4 regions of the Frankia sp. R43 genome follow, and region 2 is predicted to be linked to each of the others. Evidence: riboswitches for the same ligand, from Rfam matches in the RefSeq annotation. Region 2 holds a riboswitch; each other region holds the start of a gene.

Region 1 (6,959 bases), 180 kb from region 2:
GGGCCTCCGCGGCCAGCTTCGGGACGGTCAGGTGGTCGAGAACCGCGTCGAGCTCGATCACGGCCACCGTCGCACGATGCGGGTCGCCGTCAGCGGGCACGGCCACCGGGCGCGGGGGACGGTAGGTGGACGCCGCGCCCGCCGACTCCAGCACCGCCGTGGCGGCGGCCATCGGCGGCGCCGGTACGGGCGCCCGCCGAGGCGCCGCGGCGAGTGGCATCGCGGCGCCCGCCTCGGTGGGCATGCCGCCGACCAGCACCGGGCCCCCGCCCGGCGCCGCGAGCGCCCCCCGGATGTGTACGGACTCCGGCGTACGCCGGATGTCGACGAACTGCGGGTCCAGTTCGGGAAGCCTGAATCCGCTGGCGGGACGGGCTGTCGACAGTCGAAGATCGGTCGCGGGCCAGTCCTCACCCGTGCGCTGGCTGATCATCGCGAACCAGGTCAGCGTCACCCGCTCGCCTTCCAGCCGCGCGTCGTAGCCGGACACCCACGAGGCCGACCCGACCAGGTAGGAGACCTCCATCTCCGCCATCTCCGCGGCGGTGTCGCTGTCCGCGGGCAGCTCCAGATCGGCGGGCAGCTCCAGATCGACGAGGACCGCGCGGGTGTCGGGCACCGGCTTCGCCCCGCGGGACTCGATCAGCCGGCCGATCATCGTCAGTTCCTTCTCCGCCTCCTCCCGCCGCCTGGCCAGCTCCCGCCGACGCGCGTGCACACCGGCGATCTGTGCCGCGAACGCATCGCCGACGGAGACCAGCTGGCCGGCGGCATCGACGTCCCCTGGGCCGGCCGGACGTCCGCTGCCGGCAGCCCAGCCGCGGGCCAGCGCGCCCGCCCCCACCCGCGCGGCGACGTCGAGGAAGATGCGGCGGGCCCGCTCGGTCTCGTCCTCGTCGCCGATCTCGGCCAGCAGCGCGCGCAGCTCGTCCTGACGGGCACGCAGGTCTGCCAGGGCACCGGCATCCGTTGTCGCCCGCGCCTGGGACACCACCCGCACACCCAGTACCCGGGCCGGGCCCGTCCCGCCCACCCGCACCGAGTTCTCGTCGAGGCCGATGGGCAGGCCGCCCACGACCGCCTCGACCCGGGTCACACCCTCCGGCAGCGCGGAAAGATCGAGTGGGCCTCGACGGGTCACCCTGGCGGCGGTGGGGTAAACGACAACAGCTGTGATCGGCGCGTCCAGCGCCACCGCGGCGGTTCCAGCAACCGCGGCGGCCTCGGTGACCGCGTCAGCCTCGTTCGGGGTGTCCGATGTGTCGTCCGCCACGGCAGCCATGCGGTCACCCTACGGGCAAAACGATCCTTGATCGCCGGTGGCCCGCAGACCCTGGCCAGCCCTGGTCGGCCCTGGACGGCCCTGGACGGGCTCGGTCGGGCCCACCCGTCGGGGCAGCCCCGTCGCCGCGCCTTGCCCCCGGTCGGGTTCGCCGGCACGGCCCCGCCGGCCGTGCCGGCTCCGCCGGGACGTCGTCGACCGCCGGGTCGGTCGACCGGCGCGCAGCGTCACCGGTCTCGATCATCGAGCCGCGAGTCGCGATTACCCTGCGACACGACGAGGGTGGCCGTACGGCCACCGGAGGCCCTCGGCCTGATCCATCCGCCGGCGGCGACCACGGGGCAGGTCGACATCACGGCCACACGCGGCGCCCGTCCGGTTCCCTCCCGCCGATCTCCCGCCCGGCGGCACAATCCCCCCAACTCGACCATCTCATCGCGCGCCCAGGAACCCAACCGCCGTGGCCGGTACCGATGATCGGATCCGACACCGACCATCGCAGCACGGACAATCCACCGGGACGGGTCTTCCGTCCGTGCCGGTGCGAAGTCGCGCGCCGAACCGCCGCGCCGAACTGCCGCAACGGGCAGGTGGACCGACCGACGAAAGCCTTACCTCCCAGCGGCGGGCCGATCTCTTTCCCCGCCGGGAAGAGCAGCGTCGAGCAGGTCACCCGACAGCCGCGGGCCGCCGTGGCGCGGGGCGGCAGCTGCCGCGCACAGCAATGCCGAGAGATCCGGGCAAACCGCCCCGGCTGTTTACGGCGCCGCCGTCGGCCAAACTGATCAGCGTTGCCCGACACACGCCGCAAGCATCTGGGCAGACGAAAACATGGCCCGGTGAGCCCGTCGCGGATCGCGCCGGGGATTTCTGACGATCGCCGCAGGTTCGCCCGGTGGGATCTGGCGGTTGCCGCTGGTGGTGACAGTGCGGGGGGCGGGCGATCTCCTCGGCCACGGGGCCGCCCGCGAGCGCGGCCGTAGCTGCCGGGCAGGGTCTGAGGATTGTGGTCACGAGAACAGCCGCAATCCTCGACTCCTCGAACCGCGGCTTCGAGCTGCCACCACGCCCGCCACCACCGCCGGAGGGGACCTGAGGATTATGGTCGCGAGAACAGCCGCAGTTTTCGACTCCGCGAACCGCGGCCTCGAGCCGCCGCCGTGACCGCCACTGCCGCCGGACGAGATCTGAGATCTGAGATCTGTGGTCGCCAGGGCGCGGGTGGCAAAAATCCCGAGAAGCGGCGGATCCGGGCGAGCGAATTCGGCTGGGCAGCCCGGGCTCGTCCGCCAACGGCGATCCCAGCCAGGTCCACCCGACTAACCGGCCTTGATCGATGTTGTTGCACGACAGGATCCTATTCTTAGGAAACCGTCCAAAACCGGTTCACATACTTGCTCCACACGGCGCCATCCGGATCCACCGACACATCCACACGGATCGGCTGCACACTGATGATGACGATGACCGGGCATCAGCCAGGATCGCGGCTCCCGGCCATCGCCACCCGCACCCCGCCCATGCCACGGGGCCATGACGGTCGTCGCGATCGATCACAGGCCACAAGCCACATCACTTATTGTGACGATCAGTCGGATGGCATCCAGTGGCCAGAACGGCGCAAGCCACTCGCCCGCCGCTTCGCTCCGTCACATCCGAAACCTTCCGTTGTCGACACGGAGATCTCCGATCGCTGGATCACACGGCAACCGGTGATGATCCATCCAGTCGGGTGCATCCGTTGGTCGACACCCGTCTGGTGGCCTCGACGCGCGCCGTCGTCCGTTGACTATGTGCCGGATCCTGCCGACCGCACGCCTAAAATCCCATGCGTCGACTAACGTAACCAACCGTGTCGGAACTTCGGCGATGGTCGAGAGCGGGGCGATGGTGCGCCTCCAGGCTGCCTTCCGCCCAGATCACGACGCCCCTCCAGCAGGCCCGCACCGCAGGCCGCGGCCGGAGTCAGCCATGACGCACCCCCAGCCGAGGCGACACGAGCTCTCGCTCCTGCCCGGCCGCGGCGATCTGATGGCCGAGCTCGCCAGCCGCCTGGAGGCTCTGGACGCGCTGCTCAGCCGGCTGGAGGACGCGGAGCGCCAGGCCGCGGACGCCGGCGAGCACATCATTCGCACCAGGCAGTGGCAGGAGGACACGGTCCGGACGCTCCAGGAGGAGCGAGCCCGGATGCGTCAACGCCAGCAGGCTCTGGACGATCTCGCCGAGCACGCGCGCGCGGCCGTCGAGGCCATGCAGAGCAGCTACCGCACTCTTCCGCCCGAGGTGACACAGCTCGCGATCGAGCTGCAGGTGCTCCACAACTCCGGGTTCCTGAGCCGCCGGAGCGGCCGTCCGCGCTGAGCCGGCCGTCCGCGCCGAACAACCGTTCCCCTGGGCAGGCCCGTCCACGCCGAGCCGGCCCGTCCACGCCGAGCCGCCGTCCGCGCCGAGCCGCACCCCTCCGTGGCCGTGCTTCACGGCCCGCTCCGGCGTCTGTTGCGGGCCGCCAGTTCGGAACTTCTCGTCACCTAAAGTGTTTGTCCGTGATCCTCGTGTGGCCGTCCAAAAACGTGACGTGAAGCTCAGCACCCCCTCTGACCTGGGCAGATGCGCTCCCGCAAGGGGCACTTCTTTGCACACTCGGTGTAGTTGGGGGGGACTAGTGTTTACCCACACCATCCGTGTGGACTAGTCTCGCTTGCGACGTCACGACAACACCGGGCCGAACGCCGAATCCTGCCCGCGGCCCCGGTGTCCCCTCCGAGTCGTCACCTCGGGCAGGAGCGGGGGACCCACCTCCACCGACCGGCACCAAGTAGTGGTGCGGGTCTAGGGGTGAAGTCCATCGCACGAAGGTCGCGCGACGGACCGGGCAGCCCAGCCCGAACCCGACAGCTCACCTCGCAGGCGTACGGGAAGGAACGCAACGTTGTCTGCGCAAAGCGTGCAGCTTGATACCGAGAGACGCCGGCAGCAGGAAGGCCGCGGCCGCCACCGGGCACCGTCAGCCCCCACGGCGTCGAGTCGAGCAAGAGCCAGGGCCCGAGCTGTGGCCGCCGTCACCACCGGGACTGTGGCAGTCTCCGGGGTCGCGCTCGCCGGATGTGCTCCGGACACCAACGCGGACGCTGCGTTTGATGAGGCGTCGAACACCGCCCCGATGACCCTCGCGACGCAGATCGGCTCGCGACTGGCCGTCGACGGGGCCATCCAGGTTGCGTCCGTGGCCGGCAGTGGGTCCACCACCGTGCTCGACGCCACCACCGACATCTCCGCGCCGACCCTCTCCTCGAAGGTCGACGTGGGCCTGCGGGTGACCAACCCCGAGGTCACCGTCAACGCGAACGAGCCGGTCAACATCGGTTTCTCGCTCTACGACGAGCAGACCAAGGCCCCGCTGGCCGACCAGCTCATCAAGGTCCAGGTCAAGCTGCCCACCGGGTGGGCGACCTTCCTGCACCTCACCACGGACGACCGGGGCCAGGCCTCCTACACGGCCCGAGTCCTGACGACCACCAACGTCACGGCGATCTTCGATGGTACGGACTCGCTGCAGTCCGCCCACTCCGAGAACGACGCCACCCTGACGGTTCGCCCCCCCGTGCCGGCGCAGGCCTCCCGTCAGGCCGTCCGCTCGACCGTCGAGGTCGAGACGCCCGTCGTCAGCGTGAACGTCGGAGCGAACACGATCGGCGAGAAGGCCGTCTACCTGGCATCGCTCCAGGCCGGCAAGCCGTACATCTACGGCGCGGAAGGCCCGAACTCGTTCGACTGCTCCGGGCTCGTGCAGTACGTCTACAAGCAGCTCGGCAAGAGCGTGCCCCGCACGACGGACCAGCAGTACGCGGCGACCACGCACATCTCCCAGTACAACAAGGCCCCCGGCGACCTGATCTTCTTCGGCACCCCGGGCAACATCTACCACGTCGGTATCTACGCCGGCGACGGCAAGATGTGGGTCGCCCCGCACAGTGGCGATGTCGTCAAGCTGCAGACGATCTACACCACTTCGTACCTGGTCGGCCGCGTCGCCTGAGCACCGTGAGTACCGGCCGGCCCACCTTGCTTTGCCGGCTGGCTCCGGGCTCCCCCCTGTTCACCTGATAAGCCGCACGCACTGACGGGGCAGCACGGATCGCCCTGTCCTCGGAACGAGCCGCCGCGCGATCTCCCCCTCCGGTCGCGCCCGGCTCCCGCCGCCGGGTCGGCGTTGGTCGGGATTGACTCCGGCCCGGCGGTCACCAGATCCGATGTGTGGTCCCCTGCACCGGACCGCAGCCTCACCTTCCGCAGACCTGCGAGCACGCCCCGTAGCCCGCACCGCCAGGAAGTGCCTGACGCCGCGCGACTCGCGCTCGCCGCGTGACCGTCTCGACACTTCCAGCACTTAGGCCGTTGCGACATCATTCTACTTCGGCATAAGCGGTGTAGATGCGGCGCAAACCGTCCAGAATGCGACCATCGGGCATCAACACCTGCCGCATAAACAAAACAGAACCACACGCGCCACCCACCCGGATCCGCAGATCGTAGATCCTTCCGGTGGGATGGACGTCAGATCCCCCCCCATCTGACGTCCATCCGGCCGGAAGGCCTCGGACTCCGCTGGTCGCCGTTCCGATCCCCCCCCCATTGGACCGGCGGCCAGCGGACCCTCCGCCACCCGGCCTCCTTGTGGCCTGTCGACGCCGTTACCCCCCTCCCGGCGACGCCGACAGGCCACGCGGGCCCCGACCGTGACTCCTCACCGGGATCACGGTCGGGGCCCGAACAGGAAATCGGCGCCGACGGCCGGAGGCAGCACCTCCGGCGCCCCTGGAGCCAGCCGAGAGGCAAGACCGGCAGGCCTGCTGATCCAACCTTCACCGGATCCGCAAGACCCGAATTGGCCAGCGGCTCCGCGACATCCTCGGCCGCCGCCGGACATCCGAGCTAAGTGACTAGTTCTTTGCAACTAGAGCAACTCGGCTGGAGTATGACGTGGCGGCCGATGCGGGGCCGATGGAGTCAGATGCGGGGCCGACCCCGCACCCCACACCCGTCCTCGTCGCACCCACCCTCGTCCCACCCGTCTCGTCGAGCCGGACTGTCTGTCACACGGTCCGGTGCAGGTCGCGGGAGAACTTCCACAGGGCGTCCGTGACGCCCTTGTCCCACTCGGTCTCGGCGAACCGGCCATGCGGCGTGACGTTGTCGCAGGTCGGCCCGGGCTCGGTGTCGAACTGCCCCACCACGCCGACCGCGGCGTAGATGGGCGTCGCCGAGGTGCAGGCCGCGAGCAGCGCCAGCCGGGCCCCCTCGCCCATGCCCCAGAGGTACACCCGGTCCAGGTCGATGTCGGACCGCTTCTCGTCCATATAGCGCACGACGTCGCTCAGGTACTGCACGTCCGCGCCTTTCGGGTCGTCCAGTCGCCAGGTTCCGGCGACGGCCTCCGGGAAAGCGAGCGCGAGATCCTTGCGATTCGCCAGCGAGGACACCTTGCTCCCCTCTTCCAACGTCTTCGCATCCGAATTGTCATCGTGCAGGATGATTACCAACGGCAACGGGTCGCCCGGATCAGAAGGCGCCTGGACGAGCAGTTCCCGGCCGGCCGAGGGATAGCTGTCCGGGATGGTCGCCTTTTCGACCTTTGGATGGCCCCGTCCCGCGGCCAGCCACCAGACGACCACCAGCA
Region 2 (6,959 bases):
GCGGCGGCGGCATCGACGGGCACACCGGTGAAGCCGGCCGTCGCCGGGCCCTCGGTCAGCACGAAGTCCTCGGGCCACAGACCCAGCGCGCTCGGCTCCGGCGTTGCCGTCCCCGACGGCGTACCGGCGCTCGGCGTGGCCGTTCCCGAGATGACCGTGGTTTCGAATCTCCTGACCATGTCGCCGTCACCAGAGCACGACGAAACGGTGAACGCGATGACCGCCAGGAGGAGGCCGTGGCGCTGCAGCGGGAGCTGTCGCGGTCGGTTTCCGAGGACCGAGGGCGGCCGCTGGCCCGCGGTGTCCTGTGTCAGCACGGCATCCTGACCCGCGGCCGGACCGCACCGGGCCTCGCCCGGTGCCCGCCCACCCAGTCGAAACAGATCGCGAACAGCCATGTCTCACCCACCCCCACGTACACGCCATATGGACATCAATGCGCCCACAACGCCGCATGAACGCTATGGGCGCACTGGTGTTGTCTACTCAGGCCACCGCGCCTCAGGCCACCGCCGGAAGCACGGTCGAGGGGTCAGCCTTCCCCGCGGCCTGGAGCCCGGTACCGGCCGACGTGGGCCGGCCGGCGATGGGGCGCAGCTGCTGCTGGGCCAGCTTGCCGGAGATCTGGTCAGCGATCAGCTGCAGCCGATCCATCGGCGGGGCGGGCTCGTAGTTCGTGTACGTGACGGTCACCGCGACGTGATCGACGATGAAGACGAGGTTGTCCACCGCCATGTCGTAGGTGAATTCCTGCTCTCGCACCTGCAACGTCACGCGCAGATACCCAGCGGCTCCGGTCGGCGCCGGGGGACGCTGGACCCCGGCCAGCTGATATTCGAGCCCTTCGGGGTCGGCGCCGGACTCGTCGATTCGGGCCTGGGTCTCCCTGCCCGAGCAGTCCGCGAACCGGGGATTGGCCCACATCGCGCGGACGGCAGCGGCCTGCTTCTCGGTCACTATTTCGGCGTAGGACGAGATGAACGAGTCCCCGTCATCACTCACGAAGATCGCGCCGACAGCGGTCGCCTCGGGCTCGTAGTTGAGGTCCGTCGCCGACAGGCCGAGGCAGTCCGCGAACTCAGGGGGGTACCGTTTCCCGGGCTGGACAGCGGCGGTATCGGTCTCGGCGGGAACGCCGGAGAAATAGGTTGTCGCCAGGTCCTCGGTCAGCACGAAGTCCTCGGGCCACAGACCCAGCACGCGCGGTGCTGACGTGGCAGGCCCCGGCGAGGCCGCTCCCGAAGTGACCGCGGTCTCGGGCCTCGCGGCGACGTCACCCGAGCAGGACGACACGGTGAACGCGATGACCGCCAGGAAAAGCCCGTGGCGCTTCGACGGGAGCTGGCGCGGTCGTCTTCCCAACGCCGAGGGCGCCGGCTTGCCCGCGACGTCCCGTACCGCGGACGGTCCGCCCCGGCCCTCGCCCGGCGCATACTCGCTCAGTCGAAACAGATCGCGAACAGCCACGTCTCGCACCCCCACGCATGCCAGCACCGGCGCAACCACCGGATGCCTCCCGCGCGGCAGGCACACACGACATACGTGCTCTATCGGGCCGGAAGGACAGCGAAGCTATCAGGCAGCTGTCAGCCTGCTGTCAGATGCCTGATAGCAGACCCAGGGGATACCAAACGAAGACAACGGACAACAATCAACAACCACTCACACGCCACACAAACGCCGATGCGCCCGCAACGTCATGAGAACGTCACGGGCGCACCGGTGTTGTCTGCTGCGGGTCAGATCCTGCCGCCCCAACAGCTCTTCGAGGAGTACCAGGGGCTGGTGCCCTGCTGCGCGTACAGGATGTGGGCGCGCTTCCACTGCTCGGCGACGCTGGCGTTCTGCGGCAGGCCCTTGCCGCCGACGCCGTGCCAGGTGCCGGGAAGGAACTGGAACAGGCCACCCGCGCCGATGGAGTTCACCGCGCGGGGGTTACCGCCGGACTCACAGGGGACAACCGCGCTCAGGAAGCGCTGTGCGTCCGGCCGGGCAGCGGCGCTCGCCGGCTGGGACATCGCGATACCGCCACCGATGGTCGCGGCGAGCACCGGCGCGACGAGCAGAGCACGGCCCCGACGGATGGAACGACGGTTCCTGCGGGCAGCCGAGGTAATAGTGGACAAAATGGTGTCCTTCCCCCACGCCTGCGAAGTTAGCTGTCGGGTTCGGGCCCGGGAATGGCCCGGCCGGCCGGCGCTTTCAGATCGCGCTCTCGGCGGCTTCACCCCAAGGACGTCCGCAATTCGACGTCCGGGAAACCTGGGTCCCCCGCTCCTGCCTGCGGTTTTGTTAATCACCGGGTGGGGCAGGATTCGGCGGGCCACCCGATGTGCGCTCCCCAGTCGGAAGCACGGCAGTGACGTTACACACGAGCCACAAACCAATTCAAAGGCTTTGTGAGGAGCGTCACATCCGACACCTCGGTCTTGAATTTCTTCCGCGTTACGTCTAGCCGGCCGAGAATTCGCCCTTTTTCTCCCGGCGCCATGCGACCGGCGTCAGCGATTCGTCACCACCCGTCAACCCAACCACTGCGCAAGGTGCGTGGCACGATCGGGCCCGCGACCGAATTTCCCGCCGTGGCGACGAAGAATTTTTCCGGCCCGAATTTCGACACATCATGACTTGATCCGTTTTCGCCGGCACCGCACCCGGTGGGGTCAGGGCTGGCCGGCGCCGACCTCGCCGTAGGCCACGACCGACAGGAACCGGATCGGCAGCTGGACCAGCTCCCTCGGCCCGTGCGCACCCTCGCCGTCAAGCTGCAGCGCGTCGCCGGGGCGCATGACGTAGCTGGCATCGCCGTGGCCGTAGATCATCTCCCCTTCGAGCATGTAGAGCAGTTCGGTACCCGGGTGCTGGAAGAGCGGGAACTCCTCGCTGCGCTCGGTCAGCGTGACGATGTGGGCCTCCATCCGCTTGTGCGGGCCGCGCAGCGCGCCGAGCAGGGTGTACTCGTGGCCCACCCGGGTCCCGCGCTGGGTGATCCGCGGCCCGGTGCCGGCGCGGGTGAAGACCGCCTCCCGGGCGGCGTCCGCGCCGCGGAACAGCGACGTCACCGGCACGTCGAGCGTCTCGGCGAGCCGGTCGAGCGTGGTCAGGCTGCAGGAGATCGACGCGTTCTCCACCTTCGAGATCATCGCGCTGGACACACCGCTGCGCGTCGCGAGCTCGGCCAGGGTCAGCCCACGGTCATGGCGCAGGCGCCGGACGTTGCCCGCGATGGCACGCTCCAGCCGCCCCTGCCGGGACGCGTTCTCCTCCCCCACACCCGAAACACTAGCGATGGCGCCCTCTTTGCCCGATCCGTCCGGTCGCCTGCTCCGCTGACCGTCCGGCCGCCTGCTCGGCTGCCCGGGTGGCTGGCTGCTCGGCTGCCCGGGCGGCTCGCCGCTCAGCGCGTCTCCCCGTTCACCGGTCGGCGCCCGGGATCCAGGTGGTCCCGGCAAGCGGCACCCGGGCCATCGCCGCGGCTTCGACCGTCAGCGCGACGAGGTCCTCGGGCTCCAGATTGCGCAGGTGCGCCTTGCCGCAGGCCCGGGCCAGCGTCTGCGCCTCCATGGTCAGCACCCGCAGGTAGTTCGCGAGCCGCCGGCCGCCCTCGACCGGGTCGAGCCGGGCCGCGAGCTCCGGATCCTGGGTGGTGATGCCGGCCGGGTCGCGGCCGTCCTGGAAGTCGTCGTAGTAGCCGGCCGCCGAGCCGAGCCGCTCGTACTCGCCCGCGTACCGCGGATGGTTGTCACCGAGCGCGATCAGCGCCGCCGTGCCGATGGCGACGGCGTCAGCGCCGAGCGCCATCGCCTTCGCGACGTCCGCCCCGGTACGGATGCCACCGGAGACGATCAGCTGGACCTTTCGGTGCAGGCCGAGCTCGTCCAGCGCCTGCACCGCCTGCGGCAGCGCGGCCAGCGTCGGGATGCCGACGTGCTCGATGAAGACGTCCTGGGTAGCGGCGGTGCCGCCCTGCATGCCGTCGAGGACGACGACGTCCGCGCCGGCGGCGACCGCGAGCTTCACGTCGTAGTAGGGGCGGCTCGCGCCGATCTTGACGTAGATCGGCTTCTCCCAGTCGGTGATCTCGCGCAGTTCGAGGATCTTGATGGCGAGGTCGTCGGGGCCGGTCCAGTCCGGGTGCCGGCAGGCGGAGCGCTGGTCGATGCCGGGCGGCAGGGTGCGCATGGCGGCGACCCGGTCGGAGATCTTCTGGCCGAGCAGCATGCCGCCGCCGCCGGGCTTCGCGCCCTGCCCGAGCACCACCTCGATGGCGTCGGCCTTGCGCAGGTCGGTCGGGTTCATCCCGTAGCGCGACGGCAGGTACTGGTAGACGAGGTGCTTCGACTGGTCGCGTTCCTCGGGAGTCATCCCGCCGTCGCCGGTGGTGGTGGACGTCCCGACATCGCTCGCGCCGCGGCCGAGCGCCTCCTTCGCCTGCGCGGAGAGAGCCCCGAAGCTCATCCCGGCGATCGTCACCGGAATGTCGAGGTGCAGCGGGTACTTCGCGTTGCGGTCCCCGAGGATCACATCGGTGCCACACCGCTCGCGGTAGCCCTCCAGCGGGTAGCGGGACATCGACGCACCCAGGAACAGCAGGTCGTCGAAATGCGGCAGGGCCCGCTTGGCCCCCCAGCCGCGAATGTCGTAGACGCCGGTGCTCGCGGCCCGCTGGATGCCGGCGATGGTGGCGCGGTCGAAGGTCGCCGACTCGCGCAGGCCATAGGTGGCGGGCGACGAAGGATAGCCGGACATGAATCTCCTCAGGCTACGGACGATATCCGCGGTCAGTGCGCCTTTTCCATCTCACGTTTGTCGAGTGCCGTAGCCACAGGCCGGAGTCGACGGCGGAAAAGGCTCAGTACGCGTCGGAGTTGTGGGCGGCGAAGTGGTAGAGCGTGCGGGCCGACCCGTAGCGGCGGAACTCGGCCGGGTCGTACCCCGGCTCCCCCGGCTCTCCCGGCTCTCCTGGTTCCGCGGGCTCGCCGAGGCCGGCGGCGGCGAGCAGCTCGGCCAGCTCCGCCCGGTGCTCGTCCCGCATCGGCTTCTCCACACAGTCCGCGCCGAGGGAACCGACCTTGCCGCGGACGTAGATCCGGGCCTCGTAGATCGAGTCACCGAGCCCGTCCCCGGCGTCACCGCAGACCACCAGCCGGCCGGCCTGCGCCATGAAGGCGCTCATCGGGCCGATGTCACCACCGACGACGATGTCGACGCCCTTCATCGAGATCCCGCAGCGCATCGACGCGGACCCCTCGATCACCAGCAGCCCGCCGTGCGCGGTCGCCCCCGCCGACTGCGATGCGTCCCCGCGGACCCGCACCAGCCCCGACATCATGTTCTCGGCGACCCCGGTGCCCGCGTTGCCGTGCACGACCACGGTCGCGCCGTCGTTCATCCCGGCGCAGTAGTAGCCCACATGGCCGCGGATGTCGATCGTGACCGGCGCGTTCACCCCGGCCGCGATCGCGTGCGCCCCCTGCGGCCGCAGCACCTCGAACGCCGCCGGAACGACATCCGCTACGCCGCCCGCAACGCCGTCCGACGGCCGCACCGGGCCGGAAGGCTGCCCGCCGACGCCGCTCGCGCCACCCACGCCACCCACGCCGCCCGCGCCAAGCGCGTGCAGCGCGGCGTTGAGCTCGCGGACCTTCGACGTCGACAGGTCGAACGTGCGGGTGTCCGCCCTGCTGGTAGCGGTGTCCGTCCCCGTCAGCGCTGCCATGCGTAGACCCTTTCCGGCTCGGGCTCGTAGATGCGGGCGGTGTCGATGCCCGGCAGGTCCGCCAGGGCGCGGAACTCGGACGCCATCGCCACCCAGGCATCGGTCTCGGCGATGATCGCCGGCTTGCAGGCGATCGCGTCCCGGACGACCGCGAACCCGTCGGCGCTGGTCACCAGCAGCGTGTAGAACCCGTCGAAGCGCTCGCACAGCCCGCGCAGCGCCTTGTCGAGATCCTCACCGGCGGCCAGGCGGGCGGCGACGAAGCGGGCACCGACCTCCGAGTCGTTGTCCGAGTCGAACCGCACCCCCTCGGCCTGCAGCTCACGCCGGATCGTCGCGTGGTTCGCGAACGAGCCGTTGTGGACGAGGCACTGGTCCGACCCGACCGAGAACGGGTGGCAGCCCTGCGGAGTCACCGCCGACTCGGTCGCCATCCGGGTGTGCGCGAGCCCCTGCCAGCCCGACGCGCCGGCCAGGTCATAGACGCCGGCGAGCCGCCGCGGGTCACCGGTGCCCTTGTAGACGGTCAGATCCGTCCCCGACCCGACGATCAGCGCCGCGGGCAGCGCCCGACGCACGGCCGCGACCAGGTCGCCGAGGGGGACGGGGGCGGCGACCACGGTGGTGTCACCGGCCACGGTGACCAGGGGAGACGCCTCCGCACCTGCCCCGGGGCCCGCGCCCGCCCCTGGACCCGCGCCCATGTCTGCACCCGCGCCGGCCAGCGCCGTGGCGATCAGCGGTCCGACACCCGCGGGTTCGGTGGACGTCCCGCCGAGCAGCAGCGACACCGCGGCGTGGCCTGGCGGACAGCGGCGGACGTCCCCGTAGACGGCGACGCCGGCCGAGTCGGGGCCGCGTTCGACGACCTGGCCCAGCATGGACTCCAGGAGACGTCCGAGCCGCGGGTACAGGTCAGGGTCACGCAGGTGGAGTCCGACGATCCCGCACACGGGTCGTCTCCTCTCTGTGTTCTCTTCTCTGTGTTCTCTTCGGTCAGAAGGCGGTGAGGTAGCGGTCGTGCTCCCAGGAGCTGACCGTGCCGTGCCAGGCGAAGAACTCGTCCCGCTTCAGCTCGGCGAAGTAGGAGCTGACGCCGGCGCCGGCCGCGTCGAGCGCGCCCCGCACCACCGGGTCCGCGTCGAGCGCCTCGACCGCGTGCAGCAACGTCGGCGGCAGGGCGGGCCGGGCCGACAGCGTCGACCGCGCGGACGGCGCGGACGGCGCGGACGACTCCCCC
Region 3 (6,959 bases), on a different contig from region 2:
CGGCGTAGAGCAGGCCTGTGAACGGGGTGCCGCGCCGTGCCATCTCGTCCACCGTGGGTCGGATCACGGTACGGACCACCTCGTCGACCAGACCCGCGGGCGCCCAGGGCAGCGGGGTGTACGCGCCCATGCCGCCGGTGTTGGGGCCGGTGTCACCGTCGCCGACCCGCTTGTGGTCCTGAGCGGGCGAAAGCGGCACGATCGCGCCGGACTCGGTCACGATCGCGAACAGCGAGACCTCGGGCCCGTCGAGGTACTCCTCCAGAACCACCCGGTCGTCGGTGTCACGCAGGCTGGCACGCACGGCCTCGACCGCCACGTCCCGGTCAGTGGTGACCGTGACGCCCTTGCCGGCCGCCAAGCCGTCGTACTTCACCACGTAGGGCGGGCCGAACGTGTCGAGGTCGGCCAGCGCCGAGGAGATCTCGGTGTGATCTCGTGAGTCGGCCGTCGGCACGCCGGCCGCGCGCATGATCTCCTTCGCGAAGGCCTTGCTGCCCTCCAGCCGTGCCGCGGCGGCGGACGGCCCGAACACCGGGAGCCCGCGGGCCCGAAGCTCGTCGCCCGCACCCGCCACCAGCGGGACCTCCGGGCCGACGATGGTCAGGTCGGCGTGGACGGTCTCGGCCAGGCTGGCGACCGCGTCCGGATCCTCGACCCGAAGCGGGCGTGGCTCGGCAAGCTCCGCTGTACCAGCGTTTCCAGGGGCGCACACGAGCCCGCCGACCGCCGGATCCCGGGAGAGCGCGCGGCAAAGAGCATGCTCACGCCCACCGGACCCGACAACAAGAACCTTCATCGCTTGGAGGGGGCGAAGGACGCAGCCGCGGAAGTCACGGGGTCCAGGTTAGCGCGCGCCTTGATCGTTGAGCCTTTTTACCGTGGTCTCAGAGGCCGACCCCGGCCTGCCAGAGCAGGTGGGCCATGCCGTGCACGAGGTGCAGCGCGCAGCGCCGGGCATCGACCTCGGCCATGGTCTGGACGATGGCCGGAGCGTCGACGGGCCACACGTGGGGCTCGCGGCCGAGCACGGTCAGCGGTGCCGGGTCGTCCCGGCCCTCGAAGGTGCGTCCGCCGGGCTCGACGAACAGGTGTAGCGACCGGCCGGGGGCAGGGAAGCTCTCACACCGCCAGTAGAGCAGCGGCCAGGCGTGCAGCCGCTCGCGACGCAGCAGCGGCCGCCGGTGATCGTGCGGGCCACCCGCGCCCCGCACGCCCCGCCGGTCCGCGGACGGACCATCCTCGGCCTCCACGGCGTCCTCACCGTGATCGTCCTCATCGTGACGACCGCGACGCCCGCCGCGAACGCGGCGATCGCCGTGGCCCTCGTCGAAGCCGGCCCCGGCCCCGGGGGTCCGGATCGATCCCGGCCGGCCCGAGCCGGCGCCGCTGACGCCGGCGTCCCAGCCGCGGTCCGCCCGCCGCCCGTTCGCGCGCACCGTCACCGGGGGCGTCAGATTCTCCGCCGCGCAGAAGGAGAGGAACTCCGTGATCTGCGCCTGGACGTGTTCGGCGATGGCCGCCGCCCGTTCCAGACGCAGCGCCTCGGCGCGTTTCGAGCTGCGGATCGCGTGGCTTCCGCGCAGCAGGACATCGGTCAGGGTCTCCGGGAGCGCCTCCCCGGTCGGGGAGAAGCCGACCGGCCAGGTCGCCGGGTCGATTCCGCGTCCAAGCGGATGATCCGGCCGGACCGTCGGCGACCAGCGGGCCGGGCTGGGCTGACGCGGCGCGGTCGCCCTCGTCGTGTCGAGCTCGGTCGACGCCGACGCCGACGCCGACGCCGACGCCGATGTCGACGCGGGCGTCGGCACCGGCTGGGTCGGCCCGCTGTCGCGCGCGTCGGCGCGGTCGTCGTCCCAGGAGGGGTGCGGCGGTAGCCCCGCCATCGTCATCACCCCCGGTCGTCGCCAACTGTGACGACGTCAGCCTGGGCCGTAACTCTGTGTAGCGCAACCCGAGGCCGTTGTCGGCGCGTGGGGGATCACCGCGCCGAATCGGGGCGTCGTGCGCCAGTGTGGCGCGACAGCGTGATCAGAGCAGTTCGTTGATCACCAGGGTCTGTGCCCGGCCGGGACCGACACCCACAGCCGACACCGGGGCTCCGGACATCTCCTCGATCGTCGCCACGTACGCCCGGGCGGCGTCCGGGAGGTCGGCGAAGTCCGTCACACCGGAGATGTCCTCATGCCAGCCGGGGAGCTCTTCGTAGATCGGCTTCGCGTGGTGGAAGTCCGTCTGCGTCATCGGCATCTCGTCGGTCCGCCTGCCGTTGATCTCGTAGCCGACGCAGACCGGCACGGTGTCGAAGCCCGAAAGCACGTCGAGCTTTGTCAGGAACAGATCGGTGAGCCCGTTGACCCGTACGGCGTAGCGGGCGATCACCGCGTCGAACCAGCCGGTGCGCCGCGCCCGGCCGGTCGTCACGCCGAACTCGCCACCGATCCGGCGGAGCTCCTCACCGACCTTGTCGTCGAGCTCGGTGGGGAAGGGCCCCGAACCCACCCGGGTGGTGTACGCCTTGATGATCCCGACGACCCGGCTGATCCTGGTCGGACCGATCCCCGCCCCGGTCGCCGCGTAGCCGGCCGTCGGGTTGGAGGAGGTCACAAACGGATACGTGCCGTGGTCGACGTCGAGCAGCGTGCCCTGCGATCCCTCGAGAAGCACGACCTTGCCGTCGCGCAGCGCCGTGTCCAGCAGGAGACCGGTGTCGGCGATGTGCGGCGTCAGCCGCCGCGCGTAGGCCGCGTACTCCTCGACCACCTCGTCGACATCGATCCGGCGCCGGTTGTAGACCTTCGTCAGGACCTGGTTCTTCTCCCGCAGCGCCAGCTCCAGCTTCTGCCGGAAGATGCCCGGGTCGAGCAGGTCCTGGACACGGATGCCGGTGCGGGCGACCTTGTCCCCGTAGGCGGGGCCGATGCCGCGGCCGGTCGTACCGATCCGCGCCTTGCCGAGGTATCGCTCGGTGACGCGGTCGAGCGCCCGGTGGTGCGGCATGATCAGATGTGCGTCCGCGCTGATCAGCAGCCGGGAGACGTCGACCCCCCGAGCCTGCAGCCCGTCCATCTCGGACAGCAGCACGCCCGGGTCGATGACGACACCGTTCCCGATGACCGGGACGCAGTCGGCTCGCAGAACTCCGGAGGGGATCAGGTGCAGAGCGTAGCTCTCCGCACCGATCACCACCGTGTGGCCGGCGTTGTTACCTCCCTGGTACCGAACGACGTAGTCGACGGCGCCGCCCAGGAGGTCGGTCGCCTTTCCTTTTCCTTCGTCGCCCCACTGGGCGCCGATGAGGACTAGAGCAGGCACCGGGCGAGGTTACTAGGGATATCGCCCTGTCGGGACCCGATCGGCCTCGACAGGGAAAAGCTCGCTGCGTTATGCCATCTCATGACTACTATGCGAGGTCGAGTTCACGGAGTGCGACCGGATCGCTGTCGGCGAGAAACTCGCGGCACCTGGTCGCCTCCGCGTCCTCGCCGATCTCCGCCGCAGCCCGCGACAGTGCGGCCAGCGCGCGCAGGAAGCCGCGGTTCGGCTCATGAGACCACGGAATGGGCCCGTGGCCCTTCCATCCGGACCGCCGGAGCTGATCGAGGCCCCGGTGATAGCCGGTACGCGCGTAGGCGTAGGCCGCCACCGGCTGACCCGCGCCGAGCGCCTCCTCCGCGAGGATCGCCCAGCCGAGGCAGGCAGCGGGGAAACGGGCCGCGACGGACTCCGCGCCCGCACCCGAGGTCATCGCCTCCACCACAGCGGCGTCGGATGGAAGCAGCGTCGGCGGCGGACCCGACAGCAGGTTCTGGTTCGCGGGCGGTGTCGTCATGGGCACATCCTGCCTGACCGGCGTCACGCCCGGCGCCGGGCGGGCCCACCGGCTGACTGCTGGTCCCGCCGCGGCCCACATGCCAACCAGGCATACGACGACCTGCCAAACTGGCATGAGGCACCCGGAGCCAGGTCAGCTGGTGACGGTGGCGCTCCACAGGTTCTGCCCGACCACGCCGGGCTGCCCGTCGCTGATCCGCGTCAGGTATGAGTAGAGCGCGGCGACGCCCTGGGACTCCTGGCCGAACTTGCCGTCGACCGTCAGCACGAACTTGCGCTCGCGCATCTCGGCCTGCCACACGAACGCGTCGGCGCGTACCTCGTCGCCCATGCCGACGTTCAGCGCTTCACCGCCGAAGTTGGTGCCGACCTGGCTGCGTGCGCGTTCGAGGGTCATGGGGGGCTCGGCCGGGGTGAGGGCCTGCTCGACGGCATCGCCGATGGTGCCCGAGGATTCCGGGGCCGGGCCGTTGCGCGTCAGGCCGAGCTTGTTGCTGCAGGCCGGCCACGGTGACCAGCCACGCGAGTCATACAGCTTGTAGGCGGCATCGTCCTGCATCGCCGGCGGAGCCTGGTCGGGTCGACCGGGGTAGCCGAGGCCTGTCCAGGTGCGCTGGTCGAACTGGTAGGCGCCGTAGAAGCCGTTGCCCGTGTTGATGGCGTAGTTGCCGCCGGACTCGCACTGGCGTAGCCGGGCGAAATCATCCGCCGTCGCGGCGCCGGCAGGGGCCGCGGTGACGGCGAGCCCCGTTCCGACCAGGGCCGTGACGGCCCCGGTGGTCCGCAGGACACGGGTGGCGGTGGACGGCGGCTGCGCCGCGCGGTGCCTGCCACCACGACCGGTCGAACGGACGGGATCACGATCATGCGACCGCATCAGGTGTCCTTCCCGTCGCCTGCGGGGTGAGCTGTCGGGTTCGGGCTGGAAGCTGCCCGGTCGGCGTACCAGGACCCGGCCCGTCCTCGCGGACCGGTGTGTCCCGGCTGTATCGGTACGCCGGCTTAACCCCTAGGACGCAACGAATGCGCCCGGATGGTGGGTCCCCCACTCCTGCCCTGTGTCGTCCGCTCCAGTACCGGCCGAGTGGACGGGGGCAGGATTCGGCGTCCGTCCACACGACCTCGCCCCGGGGGGAGGCGAGTGGGCGGAACTGTAGCGAGATCTACCTACATGACGCAAATCCCGCTGGCCAGGGCGGGATCGGAAAGGACCATATCGGAGTCACCCGAACGGGCCAATTGACGGATGGGTGGAGGAGATGGTCATCACACCCGAACCGCGCCACATTACCGTCCCCTCGACATCTCGGACGCACCGGGGGTCCGTCATGCGGCTGGCGCCCCTGCCGGCTTCAGGCCGGGACGGTCCATGACCCGAGGAAGGTCCATGACCGGCGATGCCCGCTCGGCGGCCCAGGCCTGGGCGCCCGGGGACACGGGGCGGCGCCAGGGAGGGTCGGCGGCGGGCGGTGGGGGGCCGGCGACGGCGCCGGCCACCGGCAGCTGGAGAGCGCCGACGCCACGCCCGCCTACCGGGATCGCCGGTGTGGGGCGGGTACCGATCTGGCCATGACCGGTGCGGTGAGGTGGCGTCGTCGAGGGAGGTCGTTCGGCGCGGCCGTGGAGGGAATGCGCGCCGAACGCATCCCGCGGGTGATCGAGATGATCGGCGGGAAGGCCGCGACGCCCGGACACCTGCCCCGAGGCCGGTACCGCTCCGGCGGTGGGGCTGTCCGGGTCCTGCGACACGCGGACCGTTGGGGCGCTCCGCGTTGCGTCCCGCGCGCCACGGCTGGGTCAGCGCCGGGCGGGCGGGCCGTCGCACGTCACGGCGACTGGATGAGACGCCTTCCGGGCTTGACGGACCGGGAGGAACGTCCCGTCGGGCGAGGTGCTCGACAACTCGGATGTGGACAACTCAGATGTGGATCAGGTGTGGACAACCGCGCTGGGACGGTGCAGCCACGGTCGGGTGGTTCCTGGGGCTCCTGGCATCACCGCGCCCGACCGGGACGGAGCGGGCGGGTGCGGTGAGCCTCCCCGGCGCGCGTCCGCGCTTTCGGGGCTGGGAGGAGGGAGGGACGAGGATCCGGTCGGACGGCCGTGAAGGCCCGCTCTCGCCGGAGCGGGAACGCAGTCGGTGGGCCGACCGTTGTCAGGCGAGGACGGCATGCACGCCCTCGACCGACTCCCGGTTCGCGGCGGGGTCCCTGTCAGCGTTGAGCCTTTTCCATCGTCGGCTCCGACCTGCGGTATCTCCGGTCGTGCACCATGAGATGGGAAGGCTCGTCGATCCGGTCCGGGCGGGGGCTTTCCCCGTGCAGCCGGGAGGGTTCGGCTGTGGAAGGCAGGTTGCCCTCACGGGGTGCTGGCTGTCGGTGCCGCGCGCTGGGGCCCGCGAATGAGCGGGCGGGCAGGCAGGCGACCGAGTGCTCCGCCGGGGCGGGCAGGCGTCAGCCGAAGGTGGCCGCCCAGGTCTGCGGGCCGAGGACGCCATCGACGATGAGGCCGCGCGCCGTCTGGAAGTCCCTGGCCGCGGCTGCGGACTTCGGCCCGTAGCAGCCGTCGACGGCGAGGGAGTAGCCGAGGGAGTTCATCTTTTCCTGCCAGGTCTTGATTTCGTCAGTGACCTGGTTGTGTACCGACGCGAAGTAGTTGCGCGTCAGAGGGGGCACACCCGTGGTGGCGACGGGCTGCGCGACCAGACTGGTGCGCTCGGCCGTACGGGAGGCCTGGCTGCCTGACCCCGACGACGACGCGCCGGGTGAGAGCTGGTCGCCGCCCATTCCGCTCCCGCACACCGGCCACTGGCCGAATCCGGAGCGGAGCGCGAGCTTCAGCGCCGCCTCGTCCTGCAGGGCGGGTGGAGCGGTGTGTGGAAGGCCAGAGTACCCCAGACTCTGCCAGGTCCCGGCGGAGAACTGGTAAGCGCCATAGTAGCCGTTACCGGTGTTCGTCGTGTAGTTGCCGCCGGACTCGCATTGCCGCAGACCTTCCCAGGTCGTTGCGGCATTCGCCGGTTGGCTGATGGCGATTGTGCCTCCGACCGTCGCGACAAGGACGGATACGGGGACGAGGGTGCGGGCCCGGCTGCGGGTACTGCTGCGGCGTTGTCGGCCACTGGT
Region 4 (6,959 bases), on a different contig from region 2:
GCGAACGTCCAGCCGTACTCCGGCTCGCCTGCCAACCTGGCCGTCTACCTGGCGTTCCTGCAGCCGGGCGATGCCGTGATGGGCATGGGCCTGCCCTCGGGTGGCCACCTGACCCACGGCTGGACGGTGTCGGCCACCGGCCGCTGGTTCCAGGGGGTCCGGTACGGAGTACGCCAGGACACCGGGCGGGTCGACCTCGACGAGGTGCGCGACCTCGCGCTCCAGCACCGGCCAAAAGTGATCTTCTGTGGTGGGACCGCGATCCCCCGCACCATCGACTTCCCCGCCTTCGCGGCGATCGCGGGCGAGATCGACGCCGTGCTCGTGGCGGACATCTCCCACATCGCCGGCCTGATCGCCGGTGGCGCCCACCCCTCGCCCGTGGGCCACGCGCCGGTCATCACCACCACCACGCACAAGACCCTGCGCGGGCCCCGCGGCGCGATGATCATGTCGGACGCGGCGCACGCGTCCGCCCTCGACAAGGCGGTGTTCCCAGGCCTGCAGGGCGGCCCGCACAACCACACGACCGCCGCCATCGCGGTCGCGCTGCGCGAAGCCACCACCCCGGACTTCCGCGAGTACGCCCACCGCGTCGTCGCGAACGCGAAGGCGCTCGCCGAGGCGCTGTCCGCCCGCGGTTTCGACCTCGTCACCGGCGGCACCGACAACCACCTGATCCTGATCGACCTGACCAGCCGTGGCGTCGCCGGCAAGCCGGCCGCGAAGGCGCTGGACCGGGCCGGTATCGAGCTCAACTACAACACCGTTCCGTTCGACCCGCGCAAGCCGTTCGACCCGTCCGGCGTCCGGCTGGGAACGGCCGCGATCACCACCCGCGGACTGCAGCCGGAGCAGATGCCGACGCTGGCGGGCTGGATCGACGAGGCCGTGAAGGCCGCGGGCGATGACGACGAGACCACCATCAGCCGCATCGCCGGCGAGGTGCGCGACCTGATGACGGCCTACCCGATGTCCGGCTGGGTCTGATCACATCGCACATCCGCTCGGGCTCGCCCGGTCCGCTGGCCGGGCGAGCCTGTTCCTGACGGCGCGGTCGACGGGAGAGCGCCCACACCGCCAGCTTGCCCGCGACGTATGGGGCGGTTCCGCGGAACCGCCCCGCCAGTCACCGTAGGACGTCGGCGAGGGCCCCACGGGGACGGGGCAGGGTCCGGTATTCCACTCTCGCCGGAGATGCTACGCACATCACAGCCGATTCGGCGATCGCGAGCCGACAGGCCTGCCAGGGATCACTGCGGATCGGTCACCACCCTCCGCGGACGACCCGGTCACCACGCGCAGCTCAAGCAGCCGGCAGAACGCCGCATACACCACATCGGCGGCACCTGCGGTACTCGGCGGACCCTCTCCCCCTCTTCGTCGCGTACAGTGCGCATACACCAACCTGTTGTACGCATCGTGACTAGGTAGCGCCACAAAAGGGCAAAAACTGGGACTTGCGACTACCCTTAGTAGTTCGTTACGGTGTGTTGGCACCAAACAAGCGACGGGTCGTACGCCGAGTTCTGCCCTAGGCCCGTCGTCCCCTCCTAGTGACCACCAGGGCAGAAGCGGGGGAACCAGGTTCCTCCGGATGGCCACCGCACCCAGGCGGCCGTCCTCGGGGTGAAGTCGCCGCGCAGCGCGCGCCGACCGGGCTTCCCGGCCCGAACCCGACAGCTAACCTCGCAGGCGTACGGGAAGGATCTGCGTGTACGCATGCTTGGAATAGCAGCCGGGACTGCATCCGTCCCTCGGAACGCCGCCGCGGTAACGCCGCGCCCGTAACCCGGGGTTGACACCGGAGATCTGGGGCCCGCTCGGGCCCAGACAAATTTCACGCCGATAGCAGAACGCGCGTCCATTCGTGCGCCTTTTTTCGCGACCCCATTTCGTCGCGACTCATTGATCCGTGTACGGATCACTGGCGCCCGAAGACGCCCTACCCGCCTGCTCTTCAACGTAGAAACGAGATATCTTGATGTCGACCGGAAAGCACCGCAAGTCCCCCAGCGTCCGCCGCCGAGGCCGTGGTCGCTCCGCTGCTGTTGCCGCGGCGAGCGTCATCGGGGCATCCGCCGGCCTGTTCTTCACCGCGAGCCCCGCCAGCGCGGCGGTAATCTCGGACACCAGCATCGCGCAGGCGGCGAAGAACGCCGGCCTGAACTCCTGCCGCGGAATTCCGCTGAGCACCTGGGTCGCCGTCGCGCTCGCCGAGTCCGGCGGCAACACCACCGCCCACGCGACCGTCGGCGAGGACTCCCGCGGCCTGTGGCAGATCAACATGCGCGCGCATGCCAGCTGGGTCGGAAACCGCGACCTCTACGACCCGAACGTCAACGCCTGGGCCGCACGGCAGGTCTGCCAGAGCCAGGGCATCACCGCGTGGAGCGCCTACACCAACGGCATGCACACGAAGTACCTGGCTCGTGGAGCCGCAGCAGCCGCGGCCGTGGGCAACTCGGTGAGCACCACGGTGTCCACCGCGCCGTCCACCAGCGCCAACCGCGCCGTCGACTCGGGCTACATGCGGCTGGGCGTGTCCGGCCCCCGCTGGGATGTCTCCCTGGTGCAGGACCAGCTGCGTAAGCTCGGCTACCCGATCGTCGTCGACGGCTACTTCGGACCGCAGACCAACCACATGGTCATCGACTTCCAGAAGAAGCACGGCCTGGTGCCCGACGGCGTCATCGGCCCGCTCACCCACAAGGCCCTGTTCGGCTGATCGGCCGCACAACCGAATACCCGAGCGAGCGACCGGTCGATCAGCTGCCCCTCGTAAGCTGATCGGAATCGTCGATCGACTCGACGCACCGTCCCCGCCGCGGGCCCCTGGACATCCAGAGGCGTCACGGCGGGGACGCCGCGTTTTCCGGCGATAAGCCGCACCCCTGGCATCGACTCGGCAGAAATGCGATCCAGCCGAGCTCCAGGCACCGTTACACGCCTTCCATTAATCACTACAGACAACACGGATCTTCTTGTGGGTCCGAGCGGGGAATTCATACCGACTGCGGTGACTGGGACCTTCCCGCACCACTCGTCATGAAACTTCGACGAAGCCCGGGGTGACGCGCGCCACAGGTCGGTGGTGACCGGGACACGGCGTACTGGATTCAGTGGACCGCAACGCCGTATCCGGGCACTCTCGGAGGCTGGGCCCGGGCCGGACGCCGCCACGGGCCGACCGTCCTACGACCAGGAGCGATGTTGTGCTGACCAGGATCGACCATGTCGGGATCGCCGTGGCCTCGCTGGAGGAGGCCATTCCTCGCTACGAGGCCGCATTCGGCCTGACGGTCGCGCATCAGGAGACCAACGAGGCGCAGGGCGTGCGCGAGGCCATGCTGCTGGTCCACAAGGGCGACACCGGCGGTTCCTACGTCCAGCTGCTGGAGCCGATCCGCGAGGACACCCCGGTCGGCAAGTTCCTGGCCAAGAAGGGGCCGGGCATCCACCACATCGCCTACGGCGTGGGTGACATCGACTCCGCGCTGGCGGCGCTCACCGTCGCCGGCTTCGACCTGGTCAACAAGACGCCCGTGCACGGCACGGCCGGCAGCCGCATCGCCTTCATGCACCCGAAGGGTGTCGGCGGTGTGCTCACCGAGTTGGTCGAGGCACCGGAAGGGCACTGACTCGGCGCCCCCGCACCGGCTGCACGCACAAGGCACCGGGCGTCGGCCATCCCGCCGACGCCCGGTGCCCCCCCAGCCCGCAGTCCCCAGCCCGCAGCCCGCAGCCCGCGATCACCCGTGGGCCGTGAAGGCCCGCCCGGCTGCCATCGTCACCACAGCACCGCGATCGCCACATTGGCCACCCCGAGCCCACCTGCGGCGTGAGCCAGGGCCGCCGGCGCCTCGCGGCCGCGGGCGTTGCCCACGACGGCGATGCCGGCGACGGCCGCCGCGACGACGAGCTTGACCGCGATCTTGGCGTTGTCCACGTCCCGGTCCACGGCCCCGCTGGACGCCAGCCCCACCAGGATCATGCCTGTGACGATCTGGACGAGGGCGCCGTGCAGGATGCCGGGCGTGATGACCGGATGCGGCGAGCGGATCTGCGCGAGCCACCCTCCGACAATCATGGCCATCCCGACCAGGTGAAACACAACAACGATGTCGTAGACCACGCCCATGACGTCTTTTCTACAGGACGTAGAACATGGCCGGCTCAGCGGCGGCTCGTCGGAGCCGACCAGTCGTTGGTCGGGATCGGGTCGAGCGCCTGCACCGCGGTGCCGTTCCACCGGAAGCGCACCGTGGCCGCCCCCGCCGACGGGCAGCACATCGGATCATCAGGGCGGTACAGGTCGTACTGAAGCGCCACGGTGTCGCTCGTGGACCACACCCATCGCACGTTCGCACTCGGGACGCTGTCGGTTCCGACGAACCGGCCCTGACTGAAGAAGAACGCCTGCTGCGGATGTCCGTCCACGGATGACGTCAACCGCCCCACGATCGCGCTCAGCGCCCAGGCGGGTTCGTAGCTGCTGCTCCCCATCGGCGTGTAGCCGCGTTCCCGCACCAGCTGCACCGCCTGCGCGGGTGTCAACGCACCGGCCGGGGCGGCAGGTGTCGCGGTGCCTGATGTGACAGCCGGTGTGCTCGCCGGTGCGCTCGCCGGTGCGGCGAAACTCGCCGAAGCCGTCACGGTCAGCACTGCAGTGAAGGTCAGCACGAAGATGAGCACGATGCGCCGCATGGGTCGCCCCCTTGGCCTCGTTTCCGCCAACCGGGTGACCATAGGCGCCCGTGGCGCGCTCCGCCCGCCAGGAAGGCGATTCGCGCGCTATCGGAACAGCGCGGATCAGAACATCGCGGTCAGACGTGCCCGAGAAACATCAGCACCATCCCGCCTGACATGACAAGCCTGGTGCCACGCGGAACGACCGGATCCGGAAACGCCCTGACCAGCCAGGCGGTGATCCTGCGGGCGGATGTCCGCGCCGCCCAGCGGGCGGGCAGGCCCACCAGCGCCACCAGGCAGGCTCCGGCGAAGACGGCGACGCACCAGGCGCCGAGGGCGCCGTCGGTGCGCAGCGGCCAGCCCGCGAAACCGACCGCGCCCGACATGCACGCCATCGCCGCCGACTCGACGACGACCATGGCGCAGCATGACCAGACTCCGGGCGTCCCACAGTGCGGATGCAGCACCACCATCGCCAGCATGACGAGCGCGAGTGCCAGGTACACGGCGAAGAACGGCCACGAGCCGATGAGCCGCGGCGGGCCGACGAACATCACCGCCATCCCCGCCGCGACCAGCACGTGGGCGACTTCGATCCAGCCGTCGGCGACCATATGGCCAGCCACCGGATGGCCAGCCGCCGGATGACCGAGCGTCAGGCGCCCGGCCGGGGTGGAGCGAAGCAGCCCGTACAGCCGCACGAGGTGAACCGCCGCCACCACCGCGGCCGCCGCGGCAGCCACGGCGGTGACCGGCCCCGGTAGCGGACCGAGCTCGGCCGCTACGGAATGAGGATGACCGGTCACCCTCCGGCGGCGATTTCGGCCGCCACCAGGGAGGTGATCCGGCCCGCGCGGGCCTCGTCGACGATGACTTCGAGCTGCTCGATGCTCATCTGGATCCGCTGGCCGAAGTCGTCCGTGAGCACAACCCTCCGGGTGGCCTCAGCCTCATGATCGATATAGAGCTCCGGGCAGCCACAGCTGCACTTGCCACAGAACGTGATGACGCGACTCAATGCTTCCGAACCGCTCACAGCACCTCCCCGCTGACACGGCAAACAGAAGATCATCTGAAGTGTAAGCCGTCGGGCCCGTCGAGCCGGGGCGTTCCGAACACCATCACATTGTCGTGACAAGGTGCCCGGCAGGCGCTCCCCGGCGCAGGCCAGACGCCGCCCGACGCCGCCCGGGCGCCGCTCGCCACCACCCGGACGCCATCCGGCGCCAGACAGACGCTACTTGACCCCAGGCAACCACAGCTGGGTGCGGCGCCCGGCCGGGTGCCGCACCCAGCTGCGCCGCTCAGCTGCGCCGCTCAGCTGCGCCGCTCAGCTGTGCCGTGCGGCCTCCAGCCAGGCGAGCACCGCGAGCACGCGCCTGTTCTCGGTGGGCTCCATCCGCAGGCCGAGCTTGGTGAAGATGCTGGCGATGTGGGACTCGACCGTCTTCGGGCTCAGGTGCACCTGTTGGGAGATCCCGCTGTTCGACAGCCCCTGCGCCATCAGTTCGAGGATTCGCCGTTCGCGGTCGGACAGCCCGAGCAGGCGGTGCGACTGCGGGTAGCCGGCGAGCAGGCGCGCGGCGATGTGCGAGTCGATGACGGGCTGCCCGTCCCGCAGGCGCTCGAGCGCGTCCCGCAGCGCCTGCCGGTTGGTGATGTTGTCCTTGCGCATGTAGCCGATACCGTCGGCACCGCCGGCGAAAAGGTCGGCCGCGAACGGGTCGTCGTCGTGGGCGGTGACGACGAGAATGCCCATCGACGGGTGCGCGTCGCGCAACGCGCGGGCGGTCAGCAGCCCCTCGTTGGTCCGGGTGGGCGGCATCCGCATGTCCACGATCGCGACGTCGGGAGGAGCCTCGCGCACGGCCGCGAGCAGTTCGGTGCCGGTCGGCACCGACGCCGTGACCTGGACGCCGATCGTCGTGAGCAGAACACCGAGTGCCTCTCTGATGAGCCCACTGTCCTCCGCGATCGCAACACGCACACCGGATCTTCTCACGCCGGTGCTCGCTGAGCCTTTTCCATCGTCGACTCCGGCCTGCGGCACCCTGCCCGTGCACCGTGAGGTGGAAGGGCTCACTGTCCCGATCACACCGGGATAACCCCCGGACGTTCCGGGGTAGGGCCGGTAGCCGCACCGGGACGGGTCCGGTAGACCTGACCGATGCGGGTAGCGATCGCGGATGACAGCCCACATCTGCGCGCGGGGCTGCGTGCGCTCGTGGCCAGTGTCGGCGCGCAGGTCGTCGCGGTCGTCGGCCGCG

The links. A riboswitch is a leader RNA that binds a small molecule or an ion and turns the genes downstream of it on or off. The one in region 2 is predicted to bind cyclic di-AMP.
Region 1: linked by a shared signal. The riboswitch ahead of ACG83_RS22925 (C40 family peptidase) and the one ahead of ACG83_RS23560 (transglycosylase family protein) in region 2 are both predicted to bind cyclic di-AMP.
Region 3: linked by a shared signal. The riboswitch ahead of ACG83_RS26580 (transglycosylase family protein) and the one ahead of ACG83_RS23560 (transglycosylase family protein) in region 2 are both predicted to bind cyclic di-AMP.
Region 4: linked by a shared signal. The riboswitch ahead of ACG83_RS38325 (peptidoglycan-binding protein) and the one ahead of ACG83_RS23560 (transglycosylase family protein) in region 2 are both predicted to bind cyclic di-AMP.

What each region holds. Positions count from the first base shown of each region.
Region 1 is NZ_LFCW01000005.1:468,219-475,177, forward strand. It holds gene ACG83_RS22915 (DUF4139 domain-containing protein) at 1-1,282, opposite strand, end outside; gene ACG83_RS22920 (hypothetical protein) at 3,254-3,643, shown strand; cyclic di-AMP (ydaO/yuaA leader) riboswitch at 4,039-4,206, shown strand; gene ACG83_RS22925 (C40 family peptidase) at 4,332-5,318, shown strand; gene ACG83_RS22930 (PHB depolymerase family esterase) at 6,376-6,959, opposite strand, start outside.
Region 2 is NZ_LFCW01000005.1:649,673-656,631, forward strand. It holds gene ACG83_RS23550 (hypothetical protein) at 1-317, opposite strand, end outside; gene ACG83_RS23555 (hypothetical protein) at 502-1,467, opposite strand; gene ACG83_RS23560 (transglycosylase family protein) at 1,740-2,117, opposite strand; cyclic di-AMP (ydaO/yuaA leader) riboswitch at 2,131-2,331, opposite strand; gene ACG83_RS23565 (XRE family transcriptional regulator) at 2,664-3,272, opposite strand; gene ACG83_RS23570 (FMN-binding glutamate synthase family protein) at 3,415-4,749, opposite strand; gene ACG83_RS23575 (glutamate synthase) at 4,853-5,719, opposite strand; gene ACG83_RS23580 (glutamine amidotransferase) at 5,707-6,672, opposite strand; gene glnT (type III glutamate--ammonia ligase) at 6,716-6,959, opposite strand, start outside.
Region 3 is NZ_LFCW01000006.1:504,479-511,437, forward strand. It holds gene purD (phosphoribosylamine--glycine ligase) at 1-799, opposite strand, end outside; gene ACG83_RS26565 (hypothetical protein) at 888-1,886, opposite strand; gene ACG83_RS26570 (adenylosuccinate synthase) at 2,032-3,315, opposite strand; gene ACG83_RS26575 (DUF3151 domain-containing protein) at 3,404-3,832, opposite strand; gene ACG83_RS26580 (transglycosylase family protein) at 3,968-4,711, opposite strand; cyclic di-AMP (ydaO/yuaA leader) riboswitch at 4,713-4,951, opposite strand; gene ACG83_RS26590 (transglycosylase family protein) at 6,288-6,959, opposite strand, start outside.
Region 4 is NZ_LFCW01000013.1:24,919-31,877, reverse strand. It holds gene glyA (serine hydroxymethyltransferase) at 1-990, shown strand, start outside; cyclic di-AMP (ydaO/yuaA leader) riboswitch at 1,511-1,712, shown strand; gene ACG83_RS38325 (peptidoglycan-binding protein) at 1,985-2,728, shown strand; gene mce (methylmalonyl-CoA epimerase) at 3,216-3,641, shown strand; gene ACG83_RS38315 (hypothetical protein) at 3,791-4,141, opposite strand; gene ACG83_RS38310 (LppP/LprE family lipoprotein) at 4,177-4,707, opposite strand; gene ACG83_RS38305 (DUF5134 domain-containing protein) at 4,827-5,435, opposite strand; gene ACG83_RS38300 (hypothetical protein) at 5,495-5,728, opposite strand; gene ACG83_RS38295 (response regulator transcription factor) at 6,023-6,679, opposite strand; gene ACG83_RS38290 (response regulator) at 6,860-6,959, shown strand, end outside.